DNA from 2 places in the Microbacterium sp. GXS0129 genome. Region 1 is predicted to be linked to the other one. Evidence: predicted binding sites of a transcription regulator. Region 1 holds the regulator's gene; the other holds the start of a gene.

Region 1 (16,109 bases):
ATCGTCGCCGAGGGCGACCGCTCGATCCTGCTGGTGGAGCACAACCTGGACGAGGCGATCGGCTTCGCGTCACGGGTGATCGTGCTTGACGCCGCGGGACGGATCGCCTTCGACGGCCCTACCGCCGACGTGCTGCGCGAGCACGCCCACGACCTCGCGGCCCTGGGCGTCTGGCTTCCCACCCCCACGCTCGCCGGCTTGCACCTGCGCGCAGCGGGTGCTCTCCCGGGTGAGCTGCCCCTGAACGCCCCTGCGCTGCGAGCCGCGCTGCCGGGAGCCGAGCCGTCCTCCCCCGTGCCGGCGACGACCGTCGCGTCGGACGCCATCGTGGAAGTCAGCGGGCTGAGCGTGCTGCGCGGCGGCCATCGCGTACTCGACGACGTCTCGTTCCGGATTCCCCGCGGCTCCTTCACCGCGGTCGTCGGCGGCAACGGGGCGGGAAAGACCACGCTGGTGCAGGCTCTGGCCGGGGTGGTCCGCCCCCCGAAGGGTGCCATCCGCATCGACGGGATCGATGCGGGCCGTGCATCCGCTCGCGTCCTCGCGCAGCACGTCGGCTTCGTGTTCCAGAACCCGGAGCACCAGTTCATCGCGCCGACCGTGTACGACGAACTCGCCTACGCGCTGCGCCAGCTGAAGCTTCCGGAGTCCGAGGTCCGCGAACGCGTGAGTGACGTGCTCGCGCGGTTCGGGCTGGCCGACAAGGGTGAGATCCATCCCTTCCTGCTGTCCGGCGGCCAGAAGCGACGCCTCTCGGTCGGCACCGCGCTCATGTCAGCGGCCCCCGTCCTGGTGCTGGACGAGCCCACCTTCGGGCAGGACCGCGCCCGCGCCGGTGAACTGCTCGACCTGCTCGACGAGCTGAACGCCGCGGGCACCACCGTCGTCATCGTCACCCACGACATGCAACTGGTCGCCGACCGTGCCACCCACGTCGTCGTGGTACACGGTGGTCGAGTGCTCACCACGGGCGCTGCGCAGGAGGTCTTCGGCGACGACGAGCTGCTGGAGACCACCGGGCTGCGCCTTCCCGCACTGCCCGCCGCCGTACGGGTGGTGCCGGGGTACGCGCACGTGTGGGGCATGGCGGACCTGCTGTCTGCGGCGGCTTCCGGAACGCGGACAAGCGGCGATGGTGCAGGCGGCGATGGCCACTCCGACACCAGCACCCCCGTGCGTGACCTCGACGCCACGGAGACCAGTGACCTCGACACCAGCAAGCACGACACCCGCACCCCCGGAATCGCTGACACCAGCGACCTCGACACCAGCACGAGCACCACCACGACCAGCAGCACCAGCACCAGCACCAGCACCGGCACCGGCACCGGCACCGGCACCAGCGCGAGCACGAGCGAAGCTCCGAGCGTGAATCGCGACGACGCTGTGGCTGCTCGCGGGTCGCGAGGGTCATCCGTGGGTACCTCCCTGCTCCCCGGCACGGGCCCTGCGAACGATGGGACCGGATCATGACGGCCGCGCCGATCACCGGCGGCATCGCGACCGACCCGTATCTGGCCGGCGAGCCCGCGCCCTCCTGGCGGTATCTCCACCATCTCAACCCGCTGGCGAAGCTGGCCGCGCCCATTCTGCCGATCATCGCGCTGCTGTTCGTGCGGGACATTGCCACGCCCGCGGCCCTCATCGTCCTGACGTACCTGATCCTGCTCACCGGTCAGCGCCTGTCCCGCGGGCTCGTGCTCCTCCTGCTGCTCGCACCGCTTGCGATTGCGCTGCTGGCGGTCGGCCTCGCGCTGTGGACCGACCCGGGGACGCTGGAGAGGGTGGGCGAGCCGGTGGTGTCGATCGGGTCGTGGCACCTGTACTCGGGTGCGCTCGTCGCCGGGCTCGCCAGCTCGCTCCGCCTCTCGGCGATGCTGATCCTGGCTCTGATCTGCGGTGCGGCGACCACCGGTCCCGATCTGGTCCGCTCGGCGGTGCAGCACCTGCACTTGCCGTACCGCATCGGGTACACCGCGCTCGCCGCCTACCGTTTCATCCCGCGTTTCCGCCACGAGCTGGGGGTCATCCGCGCCGCACACCGGGTGCGCGGCCGCAACGCCGGCGGTGGCCCCGTCGCCGCATTCGTCCGTGGCTGGGGCTACGTGCTTCCGTTGATGGCAGGGGCCATCCGCCACGCGGAACGCGTCGCACTCGCCATGGACTCCCGCGCGTTCGGCGCCCACCCCACACGCACCGAACGCCATCTCGTCCCCTGGCACCCCCGCGACACCGCGTTCCTCATCGTGTTCACGCTGGCGTGCGCCGCGATCTTCGTGGCCGGCGCCCTCGTCTGAGCTGCCCGGCACCGGCTGCGCAACTACCCCGCCGCCGTCGCCACCACGGCCACCGCCACCACCACGGCCACCGCCACCGCCGAACCGTGCTCGCGGGGATGACGACATCGCCGCCAACTCTCGCATGTGCGTCGACATCTGCCTCTCGCATGTGCGTCGACATCCGTGCGGACCTCGCGCCAACGCGCGCATTCCCGTGACCTCGCGCCGTCCTCGCGCCCGCCCCGCCACTGTCCCCGCCGACCCACCTACCCACGCTGCTAACACCAACGCCGACGCCGCCGCCGCCGATAGTGCACCAAATGAGGACATTCACCCGAAACCAGGACCAAAACGCCCGATCGATCCTCATCTCGACGACATCTCCTCGTTTGGCGACACAACCTCGTCGTCCACTGCACGAACCCTGCACCGGCCGCAACAAGCACCGCATTTGCCAACCCATTCCGCGCTTGCGACGTGACGACACCGACGCCAACCCTCGCACTCCGCTCACGTCCGCGCCGGTCTCCCGCCCGCACCCGCTACTTCCCTGCTGACCAACGCCAACCACGCCGCCGCCACGACGCCGCCACCGCCGGTGCACCAAATGAGGACATTCACCCGAAACCAGGACCAAAACGCCCGCTCGATCCTCATCTCGACGACATCTCCTCGTTTGGCGACACGAAGCCACGCCACAGCAGCCAGCCGAAGTCCGTCGGCTCCCGTGGATGCTTGCGCCGTTCGAAAGCTGCGTGCTCGCCGATGGGCACGCCCACCTGTCGGGCCGCCGCTCGATCCGCCAGAGCCCGACCAAGACCCCGAGCCCGACCAAGACAATGAGCCCGACCAAGACAATGACGCCCGACGAACCCCTCCTCCCCGACCAGGATCGTGACGCCGGGTGCGCACAATGACGCCGAGTGCAGACAACGACGACGCCGCAGGCAAGACACCCCATCGGAGACAGCGGTGACGAACGAACGCAATGACGCGAAACGAGGAGATTGCGTTGAAACGAGGACCAAAGGGCTTGATATGTCCTTGTTCCGACGAAAAGCCCTCGTTTCGAGGCACCATCCCCCTCTCAGGGACCGGTCACCACACGTCAACGCACACCGACCGCCAACGCACACCGACCGCCCGCTCACCCCAGCGCCCGCTCACCCCAGCGCCCGCTCACCCCAGCGCCCGCTCACCCCAGCCCCCGGCTCACCCCAGCCCCCGGCTCACCCCGGCGGCTCACTTCAGAGGCGGGAGAAGCGGCGGCGGTAGGCGGTGGGTGTCGTGCCGACGGTGCGCGAGAAGTTCTGACGAAGCACCGCGGCCGAGCCGAAGCCGGCTCGGGTGGCGACGGACTCGATGTCGTCGTCGGTCTGCTCCAGCAGTCGCTGGGCGAGACCGACGCGCTGTCGGATGATCCAGGCGGCTGGCGTTGTGCCGTACTCGCCGACGAAACGGCGGGCGAAGGTGCGATCAGACATGTGTGCGCGGGCGGCGAGCGAGGCCACGCTGATGTCGTCGTGCAGGTTGTCGATGGCCCACTCGGCGACGGGCGCGAGGGACAGCTCTGCCGATGGCGGGATCGGGCGGGAGATGTACTGCGCCTGACCGCCCTCACGCTGCGGTGCGACCACCATGCGCCGGGCAACGGTGTTCGTGAGCTCCGCGCCGATCGTCTGGCGCAGCAGGTGCAGACAGGCGTCGATGCCGGCCGCGGTTCCGGCGCTCGTGATGATGCGCCCCTGTTGCACATAGAGGGCGTCCGGATCCACATCGATGCTCGGGTGCATCTGAGCGAGCACATCGGCGTACATCCAATGCGTGGTGGCGCGCAGACCATCCAGGACCCCGGCCGCAGCCATGCGGAATGATCCGCTGCAGACTCCGACCACCCAGGCGTCTCGTCGGACGGCGGCACGGATCACGTCGAGCACATCGGCAGGCGCATCGCCCCAGGTCGCGCGGGGAACCGGCAGCACGACGAGCACGTCGGCGTCTTCGGCCACATCGAGACCGTGCTCGATCTGCATGGTCAGCCCGATGCTGTTGCGCACGGGCCCCGGAACGGACGTGGCGACCCGGAAGTCGAAACTGGGCACCCCGTCGTCGCTGCGATCGAGGCCGAAGACCTCGCAGGCGATGCCGAACTCGAAGGGCGTGAAACCCGGCTCCACCAGCGCGACCACGCGTCGGATGTACTCGCTCATGCTTCCTCGCTCGCATTGGCAGAATTCGTTCGAATGATGATTATCCAGCCACTCGTGACGGGATAAGCACGATCATAGCGTTTCTGCCATGACCATTCTCCTCATCGTCCTCGCCCTCGCCGCCTGGGGCGCCGTGCGCACCCTGCGCGAGCTCCCCCGTGACGGGTACCGGGCAATCCGCACCGACCCGCGTCGGCTCCCCTGACCCCAGCGATCCCCGTGAAAACCCCAGGACGTCCGAGAGGCCCCGCGTTGCCGGGCATCTCGGACTCGGACGGGTTGCTCGCGGCGGACGAGCTCAGGCCGAGAGGACGCGGGTGTAAATCTCGAGCATCGCGGACGTGCGCGACGACTGCCGGAAGCGCTCGGCGATCTCCGGATTCACGGCAACCGCCCGCCCCGCGTCGATGTCGTCGGCGGCGCTGCGCAGCGCCTGCGCCAAGGCGGACGTCGACAGCGGCTCCGCCACGGGCCAGAACCCCGATTCCAGCTCCGCTGCGATATCAGGATCGCTCACGACCGCCGGCGTTCCGAGCGCTGCCGCCTCGAACGGCGTCATGCCCTGCGTCTCGAAACCGACGGAGGTCTGCACCACGGCATCGGCGGCCGCGAGACGAGCGAGCGTGTCACGGTACGCCAGCCGGCCCAGGAAGCGGACGTCCGCCCGGGGCGAGCGACGAGCCACCAGTCGCTCGGCTGCGCGGCGCTCCGCGCCCCCGCCGATGATGTCGACCTCGGCGCGCATTCCGGATTCGGCCACGGCCTCCAGGAATGGCAGCAGACGCTTCTCGGGACTCATCCGGCCGACCCACACGAAGCGCGGCACGCCGTCCTTACGCGGGGCGCGAGTGGCGAGGGCGACATCCAGCACCGCATCGTCGATCCCGTTCCAGACCACGTCAACCGGCCGGAACACACCGTGCTCCTCGAGCCGGTGCGCAAAGTGGGCCGAGGGGGCGGTGACAGCAGCGGAACCCGCCGCGATGCCGGCGAGGAAGCGCCACCCGGCGGACTCGCGGGTGGAAGCAGCTCCCGCACCGCCGCCAAGGTGAGTGCGCACAGCGTCGCCGGGACCGGTCTCCGCGACATCGCGCGGGTCCTCGGCCGCGTCCGCAGTCCCCGTGCGGGTGGCGCCACGCAGACCGAGACTCGGCCCCGCCGGGAGCATCCACCGCTGCCATCGCACCAGGGCGGCCAGCACGAGGGGAGCAAGCGGCGTCACGGCCTGGATCCCCACGTCGACGCGGTTGTGCATCGTGTGCACGACGGGAAGACCGTGCCGGCGGGCGAACCGATGACCGGTGAAGGCCCCCCAGAAGTCCGCCTGCACGTGCACCACATCCACCGGGGGGCGCTCGGCGAGCGCTCGATCGACGAAGGCGTCCGTACGGGCACCCGGCCAGGTCATCGAGTACTCACGATCGAGCTGGATGGGGATCGACGGCGTCTCCACGTACGCGGGGTCGCCGAAATCCCGCCCATGCATGCGCGGAGCGACGACCGTCACGGTATGACCCGCGCGCTCCAGGAACTGACGCTGCAACCTCATCGACACCTGGGCGCCGCCCGAGGACTCCACGTGCTGGTCGCCGAAGAAGACGATGTGCATCGTCACTCCGGGATGGGCTCGCCGCGGTACAGCGCCTCGAACGTGTCCAGGGTGCGGTTGATGTCGTGGATCGACACGCCGTCGAGCGACGCCTGCTGCATGCGCAGACGCTCCTCGGGCGATGCCGTCAGCACCCGTGTGATCCGCTCGCGGACGGCGTCGACATCTCCCGGAGGGAACAGGTAGCCGTTCTCACCATCGTGCACGAGGTGCGGGAGAGCCATCGCGTCAGCGGCGACGACGGGCAGCCCCGATGCCATCGCCTCCATCGTCGAGATGGACTGCAGCTCCGCGATCGAGGCGATCACGTAGAGGCTGGCTCGCGAGTACAGGGCGCGCAGCTCCTCATCACTGGCATGACCGTGGAACGTGACGACGTCTTGCAGACCGAGCTCGGTGACCAGCGCTTCCAGGTTGTGGCGCTGATCGCCGCCACCGACGATGTCCACGACCGTGTGCAGATCGGGATCCAGGCGCGCGATGGCCCGGAGGGTGACATCGACCTGCTTCTCGGAAGTCAGGCGGCCCACGATGAGCACCCGGTTCTCCTCGCGCGGCGTGAGATCGGGCGAGTAGAAGCGCCGGTCGATGCCGCAGCTGATGGGGATCACTCCGGTGAGGCCCGTGGTGCGCTCGAGGAAGTCGGCAGCCTTCCGCGTGGGGGTGGTGACGGCGCGGGTCATGTCGAACGTGCGACGCGCGTCATCCCACGCGAACTTCAGGAAGATCTTGTCCAGCAGCGGCGGCAGCGTGGTGAAGTCGAGGATGTTCTCGGCCATCACGTGGTTCGTCGCCACCACGGGGATGCCGCGCTTGCGGGCCTCGCGGGCGAGACCGCGCCCGATGACGATGTGGGACTGGATGTGCACCACGTCGGGCTTCACGGAATCCAGCACCTGACGCGCATAGTGGCGCGAGCGCCACGGCCAGACGAAGCGCAGCCAGTCGTGCGGGGGCCACCGCAACGACGGCAGGCGATGCATCATGAGCTCGGCGCCTTCGATGGTCTCGCGGTGCGGCTCGCTCTTGCGGTAGGCGGTGGCCGGTGCCATCACATGCACGTCGTGGCCGCGCTCGGTGAGCCCGGCCGCCAGCCGCTCGGCGAAGCGCGCGGCGCCGTTGATGTCCGGCGAGAACGTGTCCGCCCCCATGACGATGCGCAGCGGACGGTCGGTGCGGATGGCGCCGTCGCGGGCCTGTGCGGCGCTGGCGGGCGCGTTGCCGTCGGAAGCGGAGCCCTCGGGTGCGGGGGGCGCGGATTCGGTCACGGGTGGGGGTCGCCTATTCTCTGCGGTCGAGCGGCCGCAGTCGCGCCCCCCACTGTACCCGCTGACCTGTGCACGGACCGGGAGCAGACGTACAGGTGGCGCAACCCGCACGGGACGCACAGCCTGGGGAGGAATCGATCACCTAGCCTGTGTTGCATGCCTCGTCTGTACGCCGAAGCCGATGCCACGCGCTGGGTCCCCGTCACCGAGTCGTTCGGCCTGCGCGGACGACGCCAGCGCAAGCAGGCGATCCGCATGCTGATGGCCCAGGTGAACCGGTCGATGGGTATCGAGCAGCGCGGTGGTGGTCGCTTCACCGCGTGGGCGATGAGCCAGGCGGCCCCGATGCTCATGCGCAAAGCGGCGGGCCGCGTGCTGGTGTGGGTGTGGAAGGAAGACCCCGAGCTGATCGTCGCGATGGCGACGCTGCAGGAGGCGACCCCGCAGGCGCGCACGGCGCGAGCGATGCGCCCGATGGAGTACGACGACACCGAGTCGTTCCGCCACCCCACGTTCGGTGTGGGCGAGCGCCTCGTCATGGATGCACCCGGCGGCGACAGTCCGCCCTTCGTGGGCTACAGCTTCGACCTCGGAACGCATCTGGTGGAGCTCACCGCGATCTCCGGCGATGCGAACCGGTTCCGCACGATCCTCGGCGATCTGGATGCCCTGGCGCGCGAGCTGCGTCTGGTGGATGACCTCACGGTGGGCGAGTCCGCGGGCGTGCTGCGCCTTCCGCCGGCCTGAGTCCTCAGCCCAGCCCCGCGTCCAGGCCGGCCCGCAGCAGCGCCTCCGCGACCCGCGCCTGAGTGTCCACATCACCCGCGACGGACACGGTCGTGCTGACCACATAGGTCGGGAACTCCACGATGGCCGCGGCGATGGGCGACTCTGTTCCTGACACCGTACTGGCGAACACCACCGCCTGACCGGTGAAGCCGGACAGCGGCCGCGGCGTCTGATCCGTGAGCAGCGAGCGCGAGCCGTACGACACCTCGTTGAACGTCCCCTCCGTCCCCTCCTGCACCGCGAGGGACGCGCTGCCTCCGCTCGCGGTCGTGTACTGGCACGAGACACCGACGAGGTGCTCGGTGGTGACCGCCTCTCCGAAGACCTCCGCCAGCCGCTCCGCGCCGACGAGCGGGCAGAGGTCCTCGGTGAACACCGGTGGCGCATCGGCGGCAGTGCTGGGGTCGGCGGCAGTGCTGGGGTCGGCGGCGGTACTGGGATCGGCAGTCGCGGCGGGATCCGCGGCGGCGACGCTCGGCGACGTACCGCCGCCCGTACCGGAAGCACATCCCGCCAGCAGGACGATCGCGGTGAGGATGACCGGCGCACCGGTTCTCCTGTTGGACATGAGCCCCTCCTCTCGCGGGTGACTGCAGCCATGATCCTCAGGCGGAGGCGGTGGCGCCATGGGGGATCGGGGTAATTTCTCCGGCTCGATGCGTGCACCCGCGCACTGCCGGGGGAATACTGTCGCGCCATGGATCGACGCGCACTGATCGCCGACGCCGGAGAGGCGATCGTCACGGATGACGCCGATGCGGCGGCCGCCGTGCTCGCCGGCGAACGCGGCCCGATCGCCGATGCGCTGCGCGCCTTCGCGGCGTACTGGAGCGCCGACTACGCAGCCTGCGCGCACTTCGCCCGGCGCTCCTACGCGGATGCTGTGGACTCCCAGCAGCGAGCACTGGCCCTCGCCGTCACGCTGTGGGCACAGGCGGCGGGCGGAACCGGCTCCGCATCGGCCGAGGTGGAGGCCGCCCCTGCTGTGGTGGCCGAACTGCACGGAGACGAAGAAGTGTCGGTGCTGGCTCGCGGCTTCATCGCCGACGGCGCACTGATGATGGGCAGACTCGACGTCGCGCAGGCTGTCGCACCGGCACCGGAAGACACCTCCTGCTGGCGTGACAGCGCGTTGGAGGTGCCGTTGCGCGGGGTGCCGGTGCGGGTGGCCGCATTCGCGGGGCGGATTGAGCGGGCCCGCGCACAGCTCGCCGGCCTGCAGGATGCGGGGCGCCGCCACCGGCTGCCCGCATGGCCGCTGGCGTGCGAGGCGATGGTGGCCGCAACCGCCGGCGACACGAGTGCTGCCCGCCAGTGCGTCGATGCGCTCCTCGCACTGGGGCTGGATGAGACCTCCTTCGCGGGCCGTGGCGCACTGATGCTCGCTGCCTACGGCGCCGCGGCCACGGGCGACGAGTCTGCGGCCGCCGCGCTGGCCCGACGTGCCGGCGGTCACCGGGATCTCAGCCTGCTCGCCTGTGCGGACCGTGCCATGGCGGTCGATCTTCTCGTCGCCGACGCCATCACCCGAGGCGACGAGAGGGCCGTCGTCCGCTCCGAGCTGCTGCTCGCCGAGCTCGACCGCACGGCCGAGGTGACCCTTCCCACGCTGCTGCGCACGCGCGCACGGATCCTGCTTCATCGCGGCGACGCGGCCGATGCCGCGCTCGTGGCGGAGGCGTCCGCCGAGCTTGCCGGCGCAGCGCAGCGCCGCCTCGAACACGGGGACGCACGCATCATCGCGGCACGTGCGCTGCTTCATGCCGACCTCCCGGCCGCGGCCCGCCTGCTTCGCGACGAAGTGCGCGCGGCCGATGCCGCCGGCGAGCATGCGCTGCGCGTACGGGCCGCGCGGGTTCTGTCGGCGGCCCGTCGCCGTCTTCCTCCGCCGCAGACCGCCTGGGCCGCGCTCTCCCCGCGCGAGTGCGAGGTGCTCGACCTCCTGCGCGCGGGGCATGGCGAGGACGCCATCGCCGGCCGCCTACATCTGGAGCGCTCCACCGTGCACCGCCACCTCACGCGAGCGATGTCCGCGTTCGGGACGTCGGGTCGCGTCGCCCTGCTCTGGGCAGCCGGTGCCACCGGCGAGCGGCGCCCGCTTCCGGAGCTCACCTCGCGGCAGCGGGCGGTGACCGAGCTGATGAGCACGGGCCTCACGAACGCCGTGATCGCCGACGTCCTCGGTGTCAGCGCGAAGGCCGTGGAGGCGCACCTTGCGCAGGCGATGCTGCGGTGCGAAGTCCCCACGCGCCTCGCGCTGGCTCACCGGTGGCTGCTTCGGGAGTGAGCAGGCCCTGATCCCCCTCGCCGAGGGTAATCGCACCGCCGAGGTACCTCGAAGGTGCGATTTCCCTCGGCCACGACAAGCGCGCTCCCGAAGACGGTGGCGCGCTCCCGGGCCGCCTCAGCCCGCTGTGGCGTTCTCGTAGGCGCGCATCGCCGCCTTCTGCGCATCGGCCAATGCCTGCTCCGGCGTCTTGTCGCCGAGCAGCGCCGCGGTGATCGCGTTGTTCAGCTCGTTCTGGATCTCCTGTCCCGCCGGGGAGGATCCGAACGACTGACCGTAATCCACCACGTCGTAGTACGCGGAGATGACCTGGTCGAAGTCCGCATTGCCGCTGGGCTTGACCCACGTGTCGCGCAGCGCCTTGTCGGCGTCGGGCGAGCCCGTGAACAGGCGGGCGTCTTCGCCCTGATCGCGCTGCTTCCGGAGGACGCTCTGCACAGCTGGGGCTGGCGTGTGCCGTTCCTCCTCAGCATCGTGACGGTCGCGATCGGGCTGTGGGTGCGCACCGGGATCCACGAGACGGAGGAGTTCACGGCGCTGCGCAAGCAGGGACGGGTGGTGCGGTTCCCGCTGGGCCAGGCCATCCGTCACCAGTGGCGCGAGATCCTCATCGGCTTCGGGATCAACGGTCCGTATCTGGCGTTCTCCTCGCTCACCCAGGTCTACCTCCTCTCCTACCTGACCGGATCGATGGGCCTGCCCGCCTCGTTCGGCCTGGCGGCCAATCTCGTGTCTTCGACACTCGCCATCGCCGTCGTCCCCCTGGCGGGCTGGCTCGGCGATCGCCTCGGACGACGGCAGATCTGGCTGTTCGGCTGCGGTGTCTTCATCGTCTTCGGCGCCATCGCCTTCCCCCTGTTCGCGACGGGCAACGAGTTCGTCATCATCGCGACGATGGTGCTCGGCATCTCCGTGGGTCTGGCCACGATGTACTCGACGCAGGGCGCCATCCTCACGGCCCTGTTCGACCCCGCGCACCGGCTGTCCGCCGTGGTGATCGTGCGCGAGCCCACTGCCGCACTCATCGCGGGCCCCGTTCCGGCATTCGCCGCGTGGCTCGTGCTGTCGGCCGGCGGGGCCACCTGGCCGGTGACCGTCCTGTTCGTGGGGGCCGCTCTCATCGCGGGCATCACCGTCATCCTCGGGTGGAAGCGACTCGCGCGCGTCGAGTCGCGCTGACATCACGGCAGCGACCTGCGCGCCGGGCGGTTTCCGGCACGCAGGTCCCTCTCCCGCTCGCTGAGCGTGGCTGACCCTGGCGCGTCCGAGACGGCCGCGGCCCGACGAGGCACCGCCACCCGTCGACGCGGACTCCGTAAACTCACCGGATGGCGGGTTTCACGAGCGCGGAGAGGAGCGGCGGCGGACAGTGAGGGCACGGACGATCTTCGGCGTGCTGCGTCTGACCGCCGCAGGCGTGTGCCTGACCGCGCTGGTGCACCGCCTGTTCTGGGGACTGAGCTCGCACACCACCGCGGGCGACAACTTCTTCGCCTACCTCACGGTGCAGTCCAACTGCGCCCTGGTGGCCGTCCTCGTCATCGGCGCTGTCCTGGCCTTGCGGCGCCCGGCGGACCCGCGCTGGTTCACCGTTGCGCTCTCTCTGGTGCTGACGTGGACCATCACGGCAGGCATCGCGTTCGCGCTCATCGTCTGGCAGGCCGGGATCCGTGGCATCCGGGTGGATGTGCCCTGGTCGGATCAGGTGCTGCACTTCTGGCTGCCCGCCTGCACGGCTCTCGCGTGGATCCTCACCCCGGGCCATCGCGGTGTGAGCTGGTGGATCGTGCCGATCTCCCTCGCGTTCCCGCTGGCCTGGGGCGGCGTGACGCTGTGGCGCGGACCGTTCGTCGGCTGGTATCCGTACTATTTCCTCGACCCGCGTCAGGTCTCCGGCCCCGCCGAGTTCCTGATCACGTGCGCAGCCGCTCTCGCGATGTTCGCGCTGATCGCAACGCTCATCGTGCTCGCCAGCCGGATGCACCGGCCGGGACACCCGCGCGCGGCGGTCTGACGATCAGGCTGCCGGCGACTGCGTAGACCCGAGGAACGGCGTCAGTGACGCCAGCGCGGCTGCTTTCGCTGCATCGTCGTCGAGCTTCGCGAACTCACCCGCGGCCGCCCCGCCGACGAGACCCACCAGGATGTTCTCGCCCGTCGCCGGGGCGAGGTTGAGCCAGGTGCGGATCGTGGCGTCCCCGCCGACCACGTGCCAGAGCGAGGCGTCCGTCTCGATCACCGGCTCGTCGAAGCGCAGCCACACGGTCTCGATGAGGCCCATACCGAGGTCGGCGATGGCACCGCGATGCGCGAACGGCAGCGCGGGGGAGAACTCGATGCCGTCGGTCTTCAGCACGCCCAGGGGAACCGTCACCAGCACGCGATCGAACGAGAGAGACTCTCCCGTGGCCACGCCGAGGCTCACACCGTCATCGTCGTAGGCGATACGGCTCACGGGCGAGGACACGCTGACCTTCGCCCCGTCGAGGAGCTCCTCGAACAGCGCGGCGAGGTCTCCGAGCACGGCTGTGCGCTCGATGGGCGGCAGCACCGGCGGGAACCAGGACGATGCCTGATCGGCGTCGGCGCCCGACATCGTCGAGAGGTAGGCCAGCAGCGCCTGCAGAGCCGCGTCGTCGGGATCCGCCCCGCCTTCGGTGAGCGCTTCGGTGAGCGACTCGTCCGTCACGCGAGACTGCGCGGCGGTGATCGCCTCCGTCAGCGGCTTCGCCGAGACGGGCTCGACGTCATCGCCCTCGGTGGAGCGCCACAGGGCGCCGGACAGGACCGCGGTGCGAAGGTCGAGCGACGCGGGCCGGTCGATGACGGCATCGAGGGCATCGTCCACCAGCCATCCACCCAGTTGCGCGGACACCGGCCACTCGTCATCGTCGACGTGGGACTGAACACGCCCGCCCACCCGGTCCCGTGCCTCGAAGACCGTCAGCTCCAGTCCGCTGGAGGCGAGACGGGCGGTCGCGGCGGCACCCGCCAGTCCTGCGCCGACGATGGCGACGCGGTCACCGTTGGCGGAGGCGGCGAGCAGGGCCTCCGCAGCGCTGATACCCGACCGCACGGCGGCGGACATCGTTCCGGGTGCCTGCTCATCGGTGGCCTCACCCGCGAAGAACAGACGATCGATCACGGGGGCGGCGAGGGCGGTGCGGGCGCTCTGCTGCACGCCCACCGGCGTGAAGCTGGCCGCGCCGAGGGAGAACGGATCCTCCGACCACGCGCTACGGACGAACGCCGACGGCTCGAGCGAGCTCGGGGCGGTGGGCTCCGGCGCGGGCGTCGTGGACGACGGATCGGGCGTGGGTGAGGGCGCCGGCTCCGGGGTGCAGGAGGCTAGAAGCACCCCCAGGACACCGGCTCCGGCGCTGACCAGCAGAGTACGCCGCGTGATCCTCATCGTGTCGCAACGATACCCGTCCGGGCACGCCCGCGGGGAGCGACGACGCCGTCGGGGCTGTTCTTATCCCCCGAGACGCCCGCGCGGCAGTGGGTCCCGATGGCATCTCCGTCAGAACGGGCGGCGTGACTTCCTGAGCCCGGACGTCGATGAGGCGTCTGACACGCCGCGACGGCGGAGCTGTCGTGAGCGGAGGGCTTATCAGCGGGGCACGCCGAAACCCGGATTCGGCCCTCATCTCGCGACGGCGTCCTCATCTGGCGCCGCGCTCGGTCCGTAGCGGCCGCAGACACCGCACCGTCCTCACCGGACCACGTGCGCGTGTTCAGTCTTCGTCGAGGTGGCTCTCGCGCAGGTGCGGCGGGCGCCAGATCATGACCTCGGTCGCGCGGCGGACTCGTCGGCCGGCGCGCAGGGTGATCACCGAGCCGGTGGTGCCCGCGGCGAACACACGCGCACCGGGTCGGGTCTCCGCGTCCGCCTGCGCCTGGGCCTGCAGCTGCGACACCTGGCGGCGCAGCGCCCGCACCGACTGCTCCAGCTCGAGGATGCGCGCGATGGCGGGCAGGCTCATGCCTTCGGCGGACATCTGCGCCACCTCGCGGAGCTGACGGATGTTGGTGACCGAGTACCGGCGCGAGCCGCCGCGCGTGCGTCCGGGGACGACCAACCCCATGCGGTCGTACTGGCGCAGGGTCTGGGGGTGCATGCCGGCCAGCTCCGCAGCCGCGGCGATCGCGAAGATCGGCGCATCCTCGTCCATCTGGTCCTGATTCATGTCACCCCCGTTCCCGGCGTCGTGCTTCGTCATCGCGCACTTCAGCGCGCTTTTGCGAGCAGGTCCGCTCGCGGATTCTCCTTGGGCTCGGCCTCGGCGAACTTCTCCAGCGCCTCCTTGGCGGCGGCATCGAGGTGCGAAGGCACCACGATCTGCACCTCGGCCAGCAGGTCGCCGGTGCCCTTCGAGGACTGCACGCCACGACCCTTCACCCGCAGCACGCGGCCGGAGGGTGTGCCGGCGGCCACCTTCAGCTTCACCGGATCGCCGCCGAGCGTGGGTACCTCGATGGTGGCACCGAGGGCCGCTTCCGTGAAGGTCACCGGGACGGTGACCCGCAGGTTCAGCCCATCGCGGGTGAACACCGGGTGCTTGCGCACCGTGACGGACACCACGATGTCGCCGTTCTCGCCACCCGAGGTCGAGGGGCGTCCGCGACCGCGCAGGCGGATCTTCTGTCCGTCCTGCACGCCCGCCGGGATCTTCACCTTGAACGGCTTGCCGTCCTCACCCTGGAGGGTGATGGTCTCGCCCTTCACCGCGGTGGCGAAATCGAGTGTGGTGCGCGCCGTGACGTCGGCGCCCTTCTGCGGCCCCTGCCGGAAGCCGGCCTGTCCGCCGAAGCCACCACCGCCGCGGTTGAACATCGAGAAGATGTCGTCGAAGTCCGCCTGCTGCTGGCCCCGACCGCCGCGGTTGAACATCGAGAACACGTCCTCGAAGCCACCCCCGGCTGCGGAGCTTCCGCCACCGGGAGCCTGGAAACGAGCCCCCGAGCCCATGGCCCGGATCTGGTCGTACTCCTCGCGCTGAGCCTTGTCGCTCAGCACCGTGTACGCCTCGCTGATCTCCTTGAACTTCGCTTCTGCCGCGGTGTCCCCGGGGTTCGAGTCCGGGTGGTACTTGCGCGCCAGCTTCCGGTAGGTCTTCTTCAGGTCGGCCTCGGACACGTCCTTGGACACGCCGAGCGTCTTGTAGAAGTCCTTCTCGAACCAGTCGTTGCTTGCCATGCGTCCCCTTTCCGGCCTACTCGGCCGGGACCGAGACGACCACCTTCGCGGGACGCAGTTCCACGTCTCCCAGGCGGTAGCCCACCTCGACCACGTCGAGGATGGTGGACTCGGTGGCGCCCGGAACCGGCTGCTGGAAGATGGCCTCGTGCTGCTGCGGGTCGAAGACGTCGCCGACCGCGCCGTACGACTCCACGCCCTGACGCGACACGATGCCACGGATCTTCTCGGCGATCACGGCGAAGGCGCTGCCCTCGGCGAGGTCGCCGTGCTTCTCCGCACGATCGATGTCGTCCAGCACCGGAAGCAGGCTCTTGACCACGTCACCCGTGGTGCGCTGCTTCTCGATCTGACGCTGCTCCTCCGTGCGACGACGGTAGTTGGCGTACTCCGCCGTGATGCGCTTGAGGTCGTTCAGGTGGATCGACTCGACGTCCATCACGTCGGCCGCGGCCGCGTCGTCGGTC
Region 2 (16,109 bases), on a different contig from region 1:
GGATCCCATGGTGTGGAAAGGTGCGAAAACGTCGGCACCTGTGCACATACTGGAGTGATGCAGATGCTCTCGCCGATCGCGCGCCATCGCGCGCGGGAAGCGCGGCGACGTTCGGTCCTCCTGGCCGCAGGGGTCGTCGCGCTGGCAGTCGTCTGTGTGGGCATCGGTGTGACGGGTCAGGCCGCTCTGTCACAGCCGGTCGCTGAGACGTTCGACGACGCGAACCCCGCGGGCGGCGATGCACCGATCGGCGCGGATCTCACCTCCGGGGTGCTGCCGCGGCCGCAGGGTGTGGCATCGCTTCCGGTGCCCGAGTTCGCTGTCGCTAACCCCGTGGCATCCGCCGGGGTGTGCGATCGTCCGGGCGTCGCGGATGCTCTGGCCTCCGCCGCCGATGAGGCGGCCATCACGGCGGCCGGCGGCGGGAGCGCCGTGCGAGAGGCCATCGCCAACGGGGCTGCGCCGTGCTTCTCGCTGGACGATCCGTCTCGCGCCTGGGTGGTCGTCGACAAGCTCCGCCCGATCCAGCCCCTCGAATGGGAGCCGGGCGACCTCGTGTCCGTCTCCGGCGGGCAGCTAATGCGCCAGAACTCGGCCGACGCATTCGTCGCCATGGTCGCTGACGCGTCCGCGGCGGGGATGTCGGACATCGTGGCGAACAGTGGCTACCGCTCCTACTCGTATCAGGTGGGCAACCACGATCGTCAGCTCGCCGCTGAAGGGCAGTCCGCGGAACGCACCAGCGCACGTGCCGGCTTCAGCGAACATCAGCTCGGAACCACGGTCGATGTGCAGTTGCCGGGCGGTTCGATCGAATCCTTCGGGGGCACGGAGACATCGGCCTGGGTGAGCGAGAACGCCTGGCGCTACGGGTTCATCGTCCGCTATGAGGAGGGCGCTTACGACGTCGTCGGCTACGAAGCCGAACCGTGGCACCTGCGCTACATCGGACCCCAGCTGGCGGCGGCGTATCACGACGGCGGATTCCACACGCTCGAGGAGTTCTTCGGCCTGCCCGCGGCACCCGATTACACCTCCTGAGCCCGGATCGCGACCCTCGCCGAGCGGTGTGGAGACTTTCCACAAGCCTGGAACCGAGTTCCCCGAAATCTGGAACGGAATCCCACCAAACCCTGTTTTCGGTGCGGAATCTCGCCTAGACTCGCGAATCGGGTGATCGCTGTCGATCGCACCGAGGAGTCAGAAAGGGAGCCCGATGGACCGCAACATCTATGACGAGGATCACGAGTCGTTCCGCGACGTCGTCAAGGAGTTCATCAAGCGCTACGGCACCAACGAGGCGCGCGAGAAGTGGGACGCCGACGGTCAGGTGGACCGCGCGACGATGCTCGCTGCGGGAGAAGCGGGAATCATCGGACTCTCCGTGCCGGACGAGTTCGGCGGTGCCGGCATGCTGTTCGACTACCGTTTCCGCGCGATCGTGAACGAGGAGACGATCAAGGCGGGCCTGGGCTCGCTGGCCGGTGCCTTCGGCATCCAGGACGACCTGGCGGTTCCGTATCTGGCTCACTTCGGCACCCCCGAGCAGCAGCAGAAGTGGCTGCCGGGTATGGCGACGGGTGAGATCATCGGCGCCCTGGCGATGACGGAGCCGGGCGCTGGATCAGACCTGCGCGGCATCAAGACCACGGCGAAGAAGGTCGACGGCGGCTACATCGTCAACGGCGCGAAGACCTTCATCTCCTCCGGTGCAACGGCCGATGTCGTCGTGACCTTCGTCAAGACCGGCGAGGGCAATCGCCCCGACGCGTTCAGCCTCGTTCTCATTGAGAACGGCATGGAGGGCTTCGATCACGGCAAGAAGCTGCACAAGATGGGCTTCCAGGGTCACGACACTGCTGAGCTGAGCTTCACGGACGTGTTCGTCCCCGACGCCAACCTCATCGGCGGTGCGGAGGGCCACGGATTCGTGCAGCTGATGCGCAACCTTCCGCTGGAGCGCCTGTCGATCGGTGTCGCGGCGGCCGCAGCTGCCGAGGCCGGTCTGCTGTGGACGGTGGACTACACGAAGAGCCGGGAGGCGTTCGGTCAGCCGGTCATCGCCTTCCAGAACACCTACTTCTGCCTCGCCGACATGGCCACCACGGTGGACGCGTTGTGGGCCTACGTCGATCGCGCGATCCTGCTGTACGGCGAGCAGAAGCTCACCCCGGAGGAAGCCGCGAAGGTCAAGTTCTACGCCACCGAGCGTGAGTGGGAGGTCCTGGACCAGGGCGTTCAGCTGCACGGAGGCTACGGCTACATCATGGAGTATCCGATCGCGCGCGCGTTCGTCGATGCCCGTGTGCACCGCATCTACGGCGGCACGAACGAGATCATGCGCGAGATCGTCGGGCGCCAGCTCCTCAAGGGCTGACACCGGCAGACGCGTACGCGGGGCGGGTTCCATCGGAGCCCGCCCCGCGCCGTGTGGCGGCTGGGCGCTGCTCGTCGCATCCACCGGCACGTGCTCGCGCAGCCGAGCGGTGCCGCATTCGCGAAACCGGATTCGGCTCGCGCACGGTGATGTGTTCCGTCGCTGTGCACAACCCTCCTCCCGCTGTCGGAACCCCGGCGTATGGTCAGGTCACCACAGCGAGCGGAGGACGACATGCTGAACCTGAACAACGCTGATCGAAGGGCGTGCGCGGGGCGTCACCAGGGGATCGTGCCTTCCTATCTGCTCGACCGGCTCGCACAATCGGACCGATTCCCGCACGCCGCGCGGGCAGCACGTCAGACACTTGTCGGCCGAGCGCCGGCCGAGCGGCGGGCGCAGCTGGAGCTCTCGATCGACGAGAACGGATCGCTCGTGGCATCCGTGGAATCAGCGCCGGACCGCACCATCCGAGATGCGCAGGGGGCCGAGACCCTGCCCGGGGTGCTGGTACGGAGCGAAGGCGACGCCCCCGTTGCCGACGTCGCCGTGAACCAGGCGTACGACGGGCTGAGGAGCACCTTCCAGATGCTCCTCGAAGCGTTCGACCGGAACTCGATCGACGGCCTCGGCTCACGCCTGGATGCCACGGTGCACTACGGATCCGAGTACGACAACGCGTTCTGGGACGGTGAGCGCATGGTGTTCGGCGACGGAGACGGGCAGGTGTTCCGGGGCTTCACCGCATCCCTCAGCGTCATCGGACACGAACTGGGGCACGGGGTCATCCAGCATGCCGGCGAGCTCGAGTATCAGGGAGAGTCGGGCGCGTTGAACGAGTCGATCGCCGACGTCTTCGGGGCTCTGACCGAACAGCATTCGCTTGATCAGACGGCGCACGAGGCCACCTGGCTCATCGGCGCGGGGATCTTCACGCCATCGGTGAAAGGCGTCGCGCTGCGGTCGATGCTGCATCCCGGCACCGCCTATGACGATCCGGACCTGGGTGTCGATCCGCAACCGGCTGACATGAGCGCTTTCGTGCGCACATCAGAGGACAATGGCGGAGTGCACATCAATTCCGGCATACCGAACCGGGCATTCGCGCTGTTCGCGCGAGAGCTCGGGGGTAAAGCCTGGGAGACGGCCGGAGGTGTCTGGTATCGCGCGCTTTCCCGCGGGCTGCGGACGAACGCCACCTTCTCGGAGTTCGCCGAGGCCACACTCGCCGAAGCCGGCACGGTCGACCGTTCGGTGGCGCAGGCTCTCCGCACGGCGTGGACGACGGTGGGCGTGAATGTGAGGTCGGGCAATGGTCGGGCGTCGGAGTGAGGACCCCGAGTCCGTCACTGGTGAGGACGGGGCGACTGGTCTTCTGATCACCGTGGTGCGCAGCGGCGGAATCACCGGCGCTCCGCGGATGTGGACGGTTGCGCCGTCTCCGGCGGAATCACCGAACTGGGCCCTTCTCATCGAGCGCTGCCCCTGGGGAAACGAGAGCAGCACGCAGCGGGGCGCAGATCGCTTCGTCTGGCGTATCCGCGTGCAGCTTCATGATGATCAGCATGAGCAGGTGGTTTCCGACGCCAACCTGTCGGGACCGTGGCGGGAACTCGTGGACGCTGTTAGGGCCGCCGGTTCTCCGCGGCCCGCATCCACCTGATTCGGAGCGAGGCCGCGGAGTGGGTGATCCCGTCCTCACTCGGATGGTGATCGAGGACGGGATCAGCCGTTGATCGGGGGCTGGGTAGCCGTTAATTGGGGCGTGGGCAGACGTTGACGGGCGCCTGGGCAGCCGTGGCCGCCTGCGGGTCAGCCGTTGACCCGGTGGCCGGCAAGGCCGTGGCCGGGGCAGACCTTGATCGACGGCTGAGCCAGTTCAGGTGTAGATCCGGGCTCGGATCAGACGTTGATCCGGGGAAGGATCAGAACCCTGCCAGTGCGAAGTTGAGCAGGAACTCGATCAATGTGATGACGGCTCCGGCGGAGGCCAGCGCTCCGACACCGATCGCGATTCCTGAGCGCACCTGGTGCTGTCCACTCTTGGCGGCGCTGAGACCGAGGATGAGAGCGATCACTCCCAAAGCCCCCATCGCCAGGACGCTGAGCCAGCTGATCGCGGCGGTGACGACGCCGTACGCCTCATAGTTCCCGTTCTGGATGAGCACGCGCAGCAGGACCGTCTGGAGGACGCACAGCACCAGGCCCAGGACGACCGTGCTGGCACCGAGGATGATCCCGACGGTTGCTCGCCTCTTCACCGGATCCGCTGCGGCGGCCGGTGCAGTCCCCGACGCATCCATCGCCCCATAGTGCTGCTGTGGCGCAGAGCCGTACTGCTGGGCGGAGCCGTACTGCTGCGCGGAGCCGTACTGCTGTGGTGCGGAGCTGTACTGCTGGGCGGAGCCGTACTGCTGGGCAGGGTCATGCTGCTGTGGTGCGGAGCTGTACTGCTGGGCGGAGCCGTACTGCTGGGCAGGGTCATGCTGCTGTGGTGCGGAGCCGTACTGCTGGGCAGAGCCATACTGCGGCGAAGGCGCCGAAGGCTGCGTCGCCCCGGGGTGGCCTGGCCACTGCGGAGAGGCAGCGGCGGGTGAATTCCCCTGCTGCGCCGCGTGAGGTGCCGCATGCTCTGGTGCGGAGGAATGCTGGTCGTGCTGCGGCGCGTTCGGCCAGGATGCTGCTGCACCGGCGTTCGTGGCCTGGTCATCGGGCTGTGATGGTGTGGACATGATGCCTCCTCCGAGCTGACGCAATCGACCCTATCCCGGTCGATGTCGTCGGCACACCCATGTCCGGTGCATGAGTTGAGGGGTGGGCACCAAGGTGCCCACCCCTCAACTCGTCATTCTGCGATCAGCGCTGAGCGCGGATCCGTCGCGTCGCGAGCAGAACTGCTCCTGCCGCGAACACGAGCGATCCGAGAACCGTCCAGAGGCCCATGTCCGGTGCGCCGGTTGCCGGCAGTGCTCCGCCTGCTTCCGGAACGGCGGGGATTCCCGGGGTGGTCGGCTCGACGGGGGTGGTCGGTTCGACCGGGGTGGTCGGTTCGACCGGGGTGGTCGGTTCGACCGGGGTGGTCGGTTCGACCGGGGTGGTCGGTTCGACCGGGGTGGTCGGTTCGACCGGGGTGGTCGGTTCGACCGGGGTGGTCGGTTCGACCGGGGTGGTCGGTTCGACCGGAGTCGTCGGCTCAACCGGGGTGGTCGGTTCGACGGGCGTGGTCGGCTCAACCGGAGTCGTCGGCTCGACGGGCGTGGTCGGTTCGACGGGCGTGGTCGGCTCAACCGGAGTCGTCGGCTCGACGGGCGTGGTCGGCTCAATCGGCTTCGTGCAGTCGATCGCGGCAAGCTTGATCGTCTGGGTGGCGGTCTTGCGATCGTCGGAGATGATCCAGCCGGTGATGGTGTCGGCGAAGATCGTGTCACCGGTCGTGGTCGCGGTGACCGTGACGGTGCTTCCGGCCGTGACGTTACCCGTGAGGGTGTAGGTCACGTCGGCGGTGTTCGCCGGGAGTGTGACCGTGGGGTCGACGACGGTGCCGTCGGTGGTGCACTTCGCGGCCTGGATCGCGATGTCCGCGAGGGAGTCGATCGTCGTCGGAACTTCCGGCGTGGTCGGGTCGGTCGGGGGCTCGCAGGTGAACTCGTCGTCGCCGAGGAACGGGAACGCGTGGAACTCGCTGCCCGTGCCCAGGTCCTGCACCACGTTGCCTGCAGCCCAGAGCCGGCCGTTGATGCCGTTCGCCTTGTTGGTGAGGGTGGAGGCCGGGTTCAGCACGAGCATGGAACCAGCCGGCTGGCCGCCGGCGATGGTGATGTCGGTGGAGTCGGGGAAGATCCACATCGTGTGCGACGCGCGCGCGCCGTACTCGGCACCGGAGATGTCGAGCATCGTGTTGCCGTCTGCTCCGCCGAACTGGTTGTCGACGCCGAGCTTGATCGGGCCGCTGCCGGTCACGCGGATGATGACGATGTCATCCACCGGGATGTTCTCGTACTTCACCGAGAAGCTGTTCTTGTTGACCTCGGCGGCGTCCACCTCGAAGACGTGACGCTTGTGCGTGCCGTCCCCGCGAAGGGTGAGGTACCAGTCGTTCTTCAGACCGGTGACGTACTCCGTGTCGGCTGCAGTGGTGATGCGATCCGCATACGTCTGGAGCGCCGCGGGGTTGGTGGCAGACCAAGCGGCGTAGGGGTCGCCGAGGGCGGCGTCCTTGCCGAGGCCGGTCGTCACCGAGCCGCCGCTCGCGTCGAGCTTGCCCGCACCGGTGATCGAGCCGCCGACGGTCGCGTCGAGGGGAGCGCTGGCGCTGCCGTTCGCTGCCCAGGTGGCCATCGTCACATTCGCGGCGAGCTGCAGATCGCCGCCGACACGCAGCCCGCTCGTTCCGGCAACGGGGGAGAGGCCCGAACCGACCCCCACCGCACCGAGGAGGTAGTTCTTGTCGAAGGTGGCATCGCCGGCCACAACCAGCTGGCCTTCCATCTCGACGCCGGCCTTCATGTGGAAATCGCCGCCCACGAAGACGCTGACGTTCCTGTCGACGGGCTTCGCTTCGACGCCGCCACCGGGGGCGCCGAGGCCTGCGGAGGGGACACATTCGCCGGTGGACGCGGCGGCGGGGGAGATACGGGGCGTGGCAGATGCCATGGCTGCGGGCACGATGGTGCCGGCCGCAACCACGAGCAGCGCCGATGCGCCCGCAATTGCATTGCGGAAACGCACAGAAGCCTGCTTTCTGTGGGGGACGGGGATATCGGGGGGAGGATCCGTCACAAAAGTCGGGGTTTGTAACCGATCCAAACAAATACATTAACGGACCCTGCTGGGAGGTTCATCAACGACATGCCTCCGTCGAGGAAGCTCTAGCGGGATGGAGGCGGCGGTGGTAAAGTTGAGCCATAGCGACTCAACTTTGTAAGAGATGGGTTGCGCAGAGACTTCAAGGAGACAGATGAACGCAACACAGAACCCCGGTCAGGAGGACCAGCAGAGCGCCCTCGAGCAGTTCGGCATTGATCTGACCGAACGAGCTCGCCAGGGCAAACTCGATCCGGTCATCGGACGAGACTCGGAGATCCGGCGGGTCAGCCAGGTGCTCACCCGCCGCACCAAGAACAACCCGGTGCTCATCGGAGAACCGGGCGTCGGAAAGACGGCGGTGGTGGAAGGGCTCGCCCAGCGCATCATCGCCGGCGACGTGGCGGAGAGCCTCAAGGGCAAGAGGCTGATCTCGCTGGACATGTCGGCACTGGTGGCGGGTGCGATGTACCGCGGCCAGTTCGAGGAGCGCCTGAAGAACGTCCTGAAAGAGATCACGGAATCCGACGGTGAGATCATCACCTTCATCGACGAACTGCATGTGCTGATGGGTGCCGGTGGCGGGGAAGGCTCCGTCGCAGCGAGCAACATGCTCAAGCCGATGCTCGCCCGTGGCGAGCTGCGGCTCATCGGTGCGACAACGCTCAACGAGTACCGCGAGTTCATCGAGAAGGACGCGGCGCTCGAGCGTCGATTCCAGCAGGTCTACGTGGGCGAACCGACGGTCGAGGACACGATCGCCATCCTCCGCGGGTTGAAGGAGCGCTACGAGGCGCACCACAAGGTGGCCATCGCCGACAGCGCGCTGATCGCCGCTGCGTCGTTGTCCCACCGCTACATCCCTTCGCGTCAGTTGCCCGACAAGGCGATCGACCTGATCGATGAAGCCGCGTCACGCCTGCGCATGGAGATCGACTCCGCTCCACTGGAGATCGATGAGCTGCGTCGTCACGTGGACCGGCTGAAGCTCGAGGAGCTCGCCCTCAAGAAGGAGAAGGATGAGGCATCGCGGGCCCGGCTCAAGAAGCTCCGTGAGGACCTCGAGCAGCAGGAGTCGCGCCTGCGTGACCTGCAGCAGCGCTGGGACCAGGAACGTGCGACCCTGAACCGCGTGGGTGACCTCAAGACGAGGCTCGATGCAGCGCGCTCGGAAGCTGAGCGTGCCCAGCGTGAGGGCAACCTGGAGCGGGCATCGCGGCTGCTCTACGCCGACATCCCGGCGCTCGAGCGCGAGCTCGGCGAAGCGGAGAAGGCGGAGAACAGCGAGGAGCGCATGGTCGGGGACCAGGTGACCGACGAGAACATCGCCGATGTCATCTCGGCCTGGACCGGCATCCCCGTCGGACGCCTGATGCAGGGCGAGGGGGAGAAGCTCGTCCGTCTCGAGGCCGAGCTCGGCAAGCGGATCATCGGCCAGAAGGAGGCCGTGGCCGCCGTGGCTGACGCCGTGCGTCGGTCGCGTGCCGGAATCAGCGACCCGAACCGGCCCACCGGTTCGTTCCTGTTCCTCGGGCCCACGGGCGTCGGCAAGACGGAGCTCGCGAAGGCACTCGCCGAGTTCCTCTTCGACGACGAGCAGGCGATGGTGCGCATCGACATGTCCGAGTACGGCGAGAAGCACTCCGTCTCGCGTCTGGTCGGTGCGCCTCCCGGCTACGTCGGCTACGAGCAGGGCGGTCAGTTGACCGAGGCAGTGCGGCGTCGTCCGTACTCGGTGGTGCTGCTCGACGAGGTCGAGAAGGCGCACCCCGAGGTGTTCGACGTGCTGCTCCAGGTGATGGACGACGGCCGGCTCACGGATGGCCAGGGCCGCACCGTCGACTTCCGCAATGTCATCCTGATCCTGACATCCAACCTCGGATCGCAGCTCCTCATCGATCCGACGCTGTCCGACGAGGTCAAGCGCGCTGGGGTGATGGACGCACTGCGGCACGCGTTCCGCCCCGAGTTCCTGAACCGTCTCGACGACGTGGTGATGTTCCACGCCCTCACCGAGGACGACCTCGCACAGATCGTGGAACTGGCGGTGGATGCACTGCAGAAGCGGCTGGCGGATCGCCGGCTCACCCTCGCGGTGACGCCGGATGCGCGCGCCTGGCTGGCCGAACGCGGATACGACCCGCTGTTCGGCGCCCGTCCGCTGCGTCGCCTGATGCAGAAGGAGATCCAGGACCGCCTCGCCAAGGGCATCCTCTCGGGCAACGTGCGCGACGGGTCGATGGTCACGGTCGATGTCGCCGCCGATGGACAGGGGCTCGCCCTGACCAGCACGGCTGCGGCGCCGGTGCCTCCCGTGAGCGAAGATGACGATGTGGTCGACGCGGAGATCATTGAGTGACACACTGCTGAGCAGAGCGAAGGCCCGCCCGGGCGCATCCGGGCGGGCCTTCGCCGCGTCCGGTGGATTCCGCGGAGACGTCCGGGCAGGCATCATGTGAGGACGAGAATCCGCGCGACGAGGAGCGAGCATGGGCGACGAGGCGACGCGAGAGCCCGGGCCGGACTCCACCGGGGCGCCTGCCGAGCAGCCCCACCAGGCTGCGGGGTGGCAGGCTGAGCCCGCGCGCGAGTGGGAGCAACGTCCCAACCACGCGTGGCAGACCGGTGCACCGGAAACCTGGAACGCGCGTCCCAACGAGGCCTGGCAGACAGGCGTTCCGCACAGCTGGGGCGCCCGTCCGAATCCGCTGTGGCAAGGCGGCGCCGCGTCGGAGACCGCACCGACGGTGCCGCTTCCAGCAGAGACCTCGTCGTATCCGACGGCACCGGCCGGACCGCCTGGTGTCGCGGCGGTGTACGGGGCACCACCGCTGAATGTCGGGGCACCACAGCCGGGATACCCGCAGGCGCCTTCGCCGCAGGTCGGAGCACCTCCGCTTCCGGGATCGCTGCCGGACACTCCGCCCTCGCACGCCCCGGGGCAGACGTCGCCACCGAGCTACCCGCATGCGCCTGTTCCAGCACCAGCCGCGCCGCGCCGTCGCACCGCGCTCTGGCTGGGTATCGGCGTGGTCGTGGTCGCCGTGGTCATCACGCTGATCGTGATGTTCTCGATCTGGCTCGGAAACCAGGCGCAGATCCTCTGGAACAGTGCCGCGCAGCCCGGCACTACATCCTCGGGTACGCCCGCGCCGGAGAGGGGAACGCCGGCCGCGTCACCGTCCGCCGCCCCGCCTTCCTCCACTCCGACACCCGAGCCCCCGGCGCCGACACCCGACGCCACGGCGCCGGCCCACGAGCCGACGGGTGATCGCGTTCCCCTCGACGTGGCGTCCGCACTCCCGGAGGGCGCCGACTTCACCGTCGCCCCCGGAAGCACCTGGATGGATCTCGGCTCGACCTTCCTCGGGGATGAAAACGGCGAGCTCTGGGCCACTTCCCTCACCGGCATCTACGGCGAGATCTCCGACGAAGACGCACGAGCGGCCACGGAGGCGCTGATCCGGGTGCTCTCCGCCGGGTCGACCGACGGTGTGCAGAGCGTCTGGGTCTCCGGTACGGACGGGCGCAGTTACGAGTTCCTGACCGCAGCATCGGATGGGATCGGCGTCATGGTGCGTGCGGAACCGGACTCCGGGCGTCAGTTCGCGCTGATGTTCGGCGGCACCACCGCAGACGTGGTGGCGAATCTCATCCTGGAGTAGGTCAGTGTGCCGGCCAGGTCACCGTGTCGGTGACGCCCGCCGGGTACTCCTGCAGGGGCACCACGCCGTCTTTCCATGCCTTCTGAATCGGCTCAATGATCCGCCAGCACTGCACCGCGGCATCGCCCCGGACCGACAGAGCGGGATCGCCCTGCAACAGCTCCGAGAGCACCTCAGCGTAGGCCTTGGCGTTTCCGCCCGCCAGATCGGCGTCGAGCGCGGCTCGGTGCAGCGCGAACGGATCCTCGCCACCGTTGACGTTGATCTCCAGCGACATCTGATCCGGGTTCAGGTTGAACCGCAGGACCGCGCCCTCGGCCTTTCCTGTGAAACCATCCGGGACATGGCGCACGGGCTTGAAATGCACCACCACCTCCCGGCGCGGATGCGACATCGCCTTGCCGGAGCGCAGTGTGAAGGGGACACCCTCCCACCGTGCGTTGTCCACGCCGAACGTGGCCTGCGCCAGCGTCTCCGCCTGGTTGGCGGGATCCACTCCGTCCTCGTCCACGTAGCTCGGAAGTTCGCGACCGTCCACCGACCCCGCGGTGTAGCGGGCGCGGTGCGTGAACGATGAGGGATCGTCGCGCCAGACCCGCGTGGCGCGGAGCGTGGCGCCTGTCGCATCGCGCAGATCGCGCTCATTGAGCGTTGCGGGCGGTTCCATCGCAACGAATGCCAGCACCTGCAGCAGGTGGCTCTGAATCATGTCGACGAGCGCACCCGCGTGGTCGTAGTAGCCGGCCCGGCTCTCCAGTCCCAGCTGCTCATCGTACGAGATCGTGACGTGGGAGATGTGCTCAGCGTTCCAGAGTGGCTCGAACACGCGGTTGGTGAAGCGCACCCCGAGGAGGTTGAGGAGGGTGGATCGGCCGAGGAAGTGATCCACCCGGAAGATCTGGTTCTCCGGGACGAGCGTCGCGACCAGCTCGTTCAGCGACTCCGCGCTCGCGGCGTTCGTGCCGAACGGCTTCTCCAACGCGAGCATGATGCCCGGAGGCAGATCGACGGAGCGCAGGGCCTCGCACGAGGCCGCGGCGACTGCCGGCGGCACCGCGAAGTACAGCGCGATCGATCCGGTCAGCTCGCCGAGCAGACTCGACATGTCCGAAGAGGCGGTGATGTCGGCCTGCCGGTACTCGATCGAGGTGAGCGAACGCAGGCACCCGGCGCCCGCGTTCTCCTCGAACGTGCGGCGCACCAGCGTCACCCATGTCGACTCGTCCCAGTCCTCGCGCCCCACTCCCACGAGCCGGATGCGCAGATCCTGCTGGCGCTCCAGCAGCTGTGCGAGAGCGGGCAGAAGCAGACGCGATGTGAGATCACCCGTCGCCCCCAGGATCACGAGCGTGCTTTCGTTGGTCACACCCACACCCTATGACTCGGATGGGGCTTCCAGGCAGGGGGGAGCACAATCAGGGGCATGTCGGCAGCAATCGAGGACTACGCCCTCATCAGCGATGCACGCACCGGTGCCCTGGTGTCACGAGACGGCAGCATCGACTGGTTCTGTCCGCCCCGCTTCGACGCGCCGAGCGTGTTCGGGGCGTTGCTGGGTGACGAGGAGCACGGACACTGGCGACTGAGCCCGGCCGACGGTGGCGAAGCTCAGCGCCAGTACGAGTCGGAAGACTTCACGCTGATCACGCGGTGGACCACCGGCACCGGCGTCGTGGAGGTCACGGACCTCATGCCGATCGATGGACCGCACACCCACATCATCCGCCGCGTGCGCGGGATCCGCGGATCGGTGCAGATGGCGACCACGGTTCGCTTCCGCTTCGACTACGCCGCCGCGCTTCCCTGGGTGCGCCAGCACCGAGACGCCGGCCCCGCGGCGATCGCCGCAATCGCCGGTCCTGATGCCATGCTGCTGCGAGGCGTGGCGCTCACGGCCGAGGACAACAGTCACGTGGGCGGCTTCACCATCGCGGAGGGCGAGGTCCGTGATCTCGTGCTCACCTGGTACCCGTCGTTCGAACCGCACCCGGAGATGCCCGAGGTGGATGCGCTGCTGCGTCGCACTCGAACCTGGTGGCAGCGCTGGTCCACCGACCTGCACCGCGAAGGTCCGTATCGAGACGAGGTGAAGCGTTCGCTGCTGGTGCTGCGGGCTCTCACGCATCGCGACACGGGCGGTATCGTCGCCGCGGCCACCACCTCCCTTCCCGAGCAGTTCGGCGGCACCCGCAACTGGGACTACCGGTACGTCTGGCTGCGGGACGCGTCTCTCACCCTGATGTCGCTGATCCGGCACCACCACCTGACCGCAGCGCGGCACTGGCGGTCCTGGTTGCTCCGCGCCATCGCGGGCGATCCGGCCGACGTTCAGATCATGTACGGCATCGCGGGCGAGCGGTATCTTCCCGAGCGCGAGCTGACCACGCTTCCCGGCTACCAGGGCTCGGGTCCGGTGCGCGTAGGCAACGGCGCGGTGGACCAGTTCCAGGCCGATGTGATCGGAGAGGTGATCGTCGCGTTGGATGACGCGCGCCGCGCCGGTCTCGCCGAGGAGGGTTCCTCCTGGTCGCTGCAGCGGGCGTTGATCGGTCGTGTGGTGGAGACCGTCGACCGGCCCGACCAGGGACTGTGGGAGATCCGCGGCGAACCGCACCGTTTCACCCACTCCCGCGCCATGATCTGGGCCGCGCTGGATCGCGGTGTGCGCGCGGTGCGGGAGTTCGGACTCGATGGCGATCTCGAGATCTGGGAGCGACTGCGCGACGAGGTTCGCATCGACATCGACACCCGGGGCGTGTCTGCCGACGGACATTTCACGCAGTACTTCGGGACCGACGAGGTCGATGCCTCGCTGCTCGTACTGCCGCAGATCGGGTTCTGCGCGCCGGACGATCCGCGCATGCTCGCCACCGTCACGCGCATCGAGCGAGACCTCATGCGCGACGGCCTTCTGATGCGGTACCGTGCCGCAACCGGGGTGGACGGCATCGACGAGCCGGAGAACCCGTTCCTGGCGTGTTCGTTCTGGCTTGTGGAACAGTACGCGCGCACCGGCCGTCGCGACGACGCGGTCGAGCTGATGGACCGGCTGTGCGCCCTCACGAACGACCTCGGGCTCCTCAGCGAAGAGTACGACGTGAGCGCGGGCCGGCAGGCGGGCAACGTTCCGCAGGCGTTCTCCCACCTCGCGCTCGTGCGTGCCGCCGACGCGCTCGCAGGAGACGGCATCGCCTGACATGACTGTGGCTCCGCCGAGAGACGGAGCCACAGTCATGTCAGGTCAGGAGGTCAGCCCTTGAGAGCCTCCGCGAGCTTCACGCGCCCGCCCATGCGCAGGATCGAGTGATCGTAGATCCGTGCCCCGACGAGGATGGCCAGGACGCAGGAGACGACGAGGATGAGCAGCGACAGCAGCGGCTCCCACCACTGCGCTTCGCCGAGGAAGAGCCGCATCGGCATGCCCACCGGAGCGGAGAACGGCACGTAGCTCATGATCGTCATCACCAGTGGGTTGTCGTTGAACATGATGACCAGGAAGTACGGCGCCATCACGAGCATCGTCACCGGTGTGATCGTGGATCCGAGGTCCTCCTGGCGCGACACGAGCGATGCCGCCGCGGCGAACAGGGCTGCCAGCAGGATGAAGCCGAACAGGAAGAAGATCGCGAACCACACCATCGCCGATCCCAGCAGCGTCAGCACATCGGTCTGCCCGGTGACGATGAGGCCGACGACGGCGATGGCCACCATTCCGACGATCTGGACGATCGCGAGCACCGTGTTGCCGAGGACCTTGCCCGCCAGCAGCGTACGAGTCGAGACCGTCGAGATGAGGATCTCCACGATGCGCGTCTGCTTCTCCTCGACCACCGACGAGGCGATCGTGCCGCCGAACGTCGAGGCGGCGAGCAGGAAGAGCAGACCGAATCCGAACGAGACGATGTAGCGCAGCGCCGGGTTGGTGGTGTCCGGCTCCAGCAGCGTCACCGTGGGAACGGCGGCGAGCTGCATGACGAGGCTGTCGGGCGCGGACGTCTTCGCGATGACGGTGAAGCCGGTGGGGCTGGCTGCATCGGCGACGACCGCCGCATCGACGCTCTCATCCGTGACCGCGCGCTCGGCGGCGGCTCGATCGGTGACCTCGGTGATGTCGAGCCCGGGGACGTTGGCGACGAACGATGCGGCGTCGCTGGTGACGGCAACCGGGGTGTCGGAGCTCTGCTTGGCCGTGAGACCGCCCGCAACGACGGCGACGAGAGCCAGGGCGAACAGCACGAGGGTGGAGATGACGAAGGCCCGGCTCTGCAGCTTGGACATGATCTCCCGCTCGGCGACGAGACCGATGCCCTGCAGCGGGCTGACAGCGCGGGCGGGGGTTGGGGTGCTCACTTGACGACCTCCGTGAATATCTCGGCCAGCGTGGGCCGCTGGGGGGTGAATGCGGTGACGTCGCCGCGCTCGACGGCGTGGCGCAGCACACGGTGCGCTGCCGCGTCGTCGTCGACGTCGAAGCGGGCGTACCCGCCGTCGAACTCGACGACCGTGACGCCGGGCTCATCGCGGAGCCAGCCGATGTCGCCGGAGGTGACGAGTTCGTACCGCGGCTCGGAGAACTCGTCGCGCAGCTGATCACGGGTGCCGCGGGCGCGGACACGACCGGCGGCGATGATGACGAGGTCATCGCACAGGCGCTCGACGACGTCGAGCTGGTGCGAGGAGAAGAGCACGGCGGCGCCTGCGGCCGCCCGGCTCTGCAACACGCGGGCGACCACCTCGACCGCCATCGGGTCCAGGCCCGAGAACGGCTCGTCGAGGATCAGCACCTCGGGCTCGTGGACCAGCGCCGCCGCGATCTGCGCACGCTGCTGGTTGCCGAGCGAGAGCGTCTCGATCTTGTCGTTCAGGCGCTCGCCGAGACCGAGCTCGGTGAGCAGCGCTTCCGCGCGCTGGGCTGCCTCGGTACGGCTGAAGCCGTGAAGACGGGCGAGGTAGACGATCTGTTCCAGCACCTTCATCTTCGGGTACAGGCCGCGCTCTTCCGGCATGTACCCGAAGCGGCGACGGTCGTCGCCGGTGATGGGTGCGTCGTTCAGGGTCACGGTGCCGGCGTCGGCGCTCAGCACGCCCAGCGCGATGCGCATGGTCGTGGTCTTGCCCGCACCGTTGCCGCCGACGAAACCGGTGAGCCGCCCTTGCGCCACGTCGAATCCCACGTCGTCCAGCACGCGCCGGTCGCCATAGGTCTTGACCAGTCCTTCCAGATGCAGCATCTCGTGCCCTTTCTCTTCGGTGCTTCCACGCTA

What was found. The regulator HspR, encoded in region 1, represses chaperone genes until heat shock. The targets are predictions, from matches to a motif close to AAGTTGAGTCNNNNNGACTCAACTT.
Positions count from the first base shown of each region.
Region 2: the regulator HspR is predicted to act here: its motif matches at 7,272-7,296, upstream of ACIQJ5_RS13065 (ATP-dependent Clp protease ATP-binding subunit).

Region 1 is NZ_JBIZVZ010000006.1:73,163-89,271, forward strand. It holds gene ACIQJ5_RS16255 (ABC transporter ATP-binding protein) at 1-1,473, shown strand, start outside; gene ACIQJ5_RS16260 (energy-coupling factor transporter transmembrane protein EcfT) at 1,470-2,297, shown strand; gene ACIQJ5_RS16265 (GlxA family transcriptional regulator) at 3,527-4,489, opposite strand; gene ACIQJ5_RS16270 (glycosyltransferase) at 4,788-6,098, opposite strand; gene ACIQJ5_RS16275 (glycosyltransferase) at 6,101-7,249, opposite strand; gene ACIQJ5_RS16280 (hypothetical protein) at 7,523-8,113, shown strand; gene ACIQJ5_RS16285 (hypothetical protein) at 8,118-8,723, opposite strand; gene ACIQJ5_RS16290 (LuxR C-terminal-related transcriptional regulator) at 8,853-10,442, shown strand; gene ACIQJ5_RS16295 (hypothetical protein) at 10,560-10,880, opposite strand; gene ACIQJ5_RS16300 (MFS transporter) at 10,896-11,621, shown strand; gene ACIQJ5_RS16305 (Pr6Pr family membrane protein) at 11,812-12,456, shown strand; gene ACIQJ5_RS16310 (FAD-dependent oxidoreductase) at 12,460-13,854, opposite strand; gene ACIQJ5_RS16315 (heat shock protein transcriptional repressor HspR) at 14,180-14,632, opposite strand; gene ACIQJ5_RS16320 (DnaJ C-terminal domain-containing protein) at 14,674-15,642, opposite strand; gene ACIQJ5_RS16325 (nucleotide exchange factor GrpE) at 15,659-16,109, opposite strand, start outside.
Region 2 is NZ_JBIZVZ010000004.1:129,036-145,144, forward strand. It holds gene ACIQJ5_RS13035 (M15 family metallopeptidase) at 58-1,041, shown strand; gene ACIQJ5_RS13040 (acyl-CoA dehydrogenase family protein) at 1,217-2,377, shown strand; gene ACIQJ5_RS13045 (M4 family metallopeptidase) at 2,666-3,709, shown strand; gene ACIQJ5_RS13050 (protealysin inhibitor emfourin) at 3,798-4,040, shown strand; gene ACIQJ5_RS13055 (hypothetical protein) at 4,303-5,109, opposite strand; gene ACIQJ5_RS13060 (choice-of-anchor A family protein) at 5,234-7,105, opposite strand; gene ACIQJ5_RS13065 (ATP-dependent Clp protease ATP-binding subunit) at 7,335-9,539, shown strand; gene ACIQJ5_RS13070 (hypothetical protein) at 9,670-10,845, shown strand; gene ACIQJ5_RS13075 (glucose-6-phosphate dehydrogenase) at 10,847-12,211, opposite strand; gene ACIQJ5_RS13080 (glycoside hydrolase family 15 protein) at 12,269-14,041, shown strand; gene ACIQJ5_RS13085 (ABC transporter permease) at 14,095-15,195, opposite strand; gene ACIQJ5_RS13090 (ABC transporter ATP-binding protein) at 15,192-16,076, opposite strand.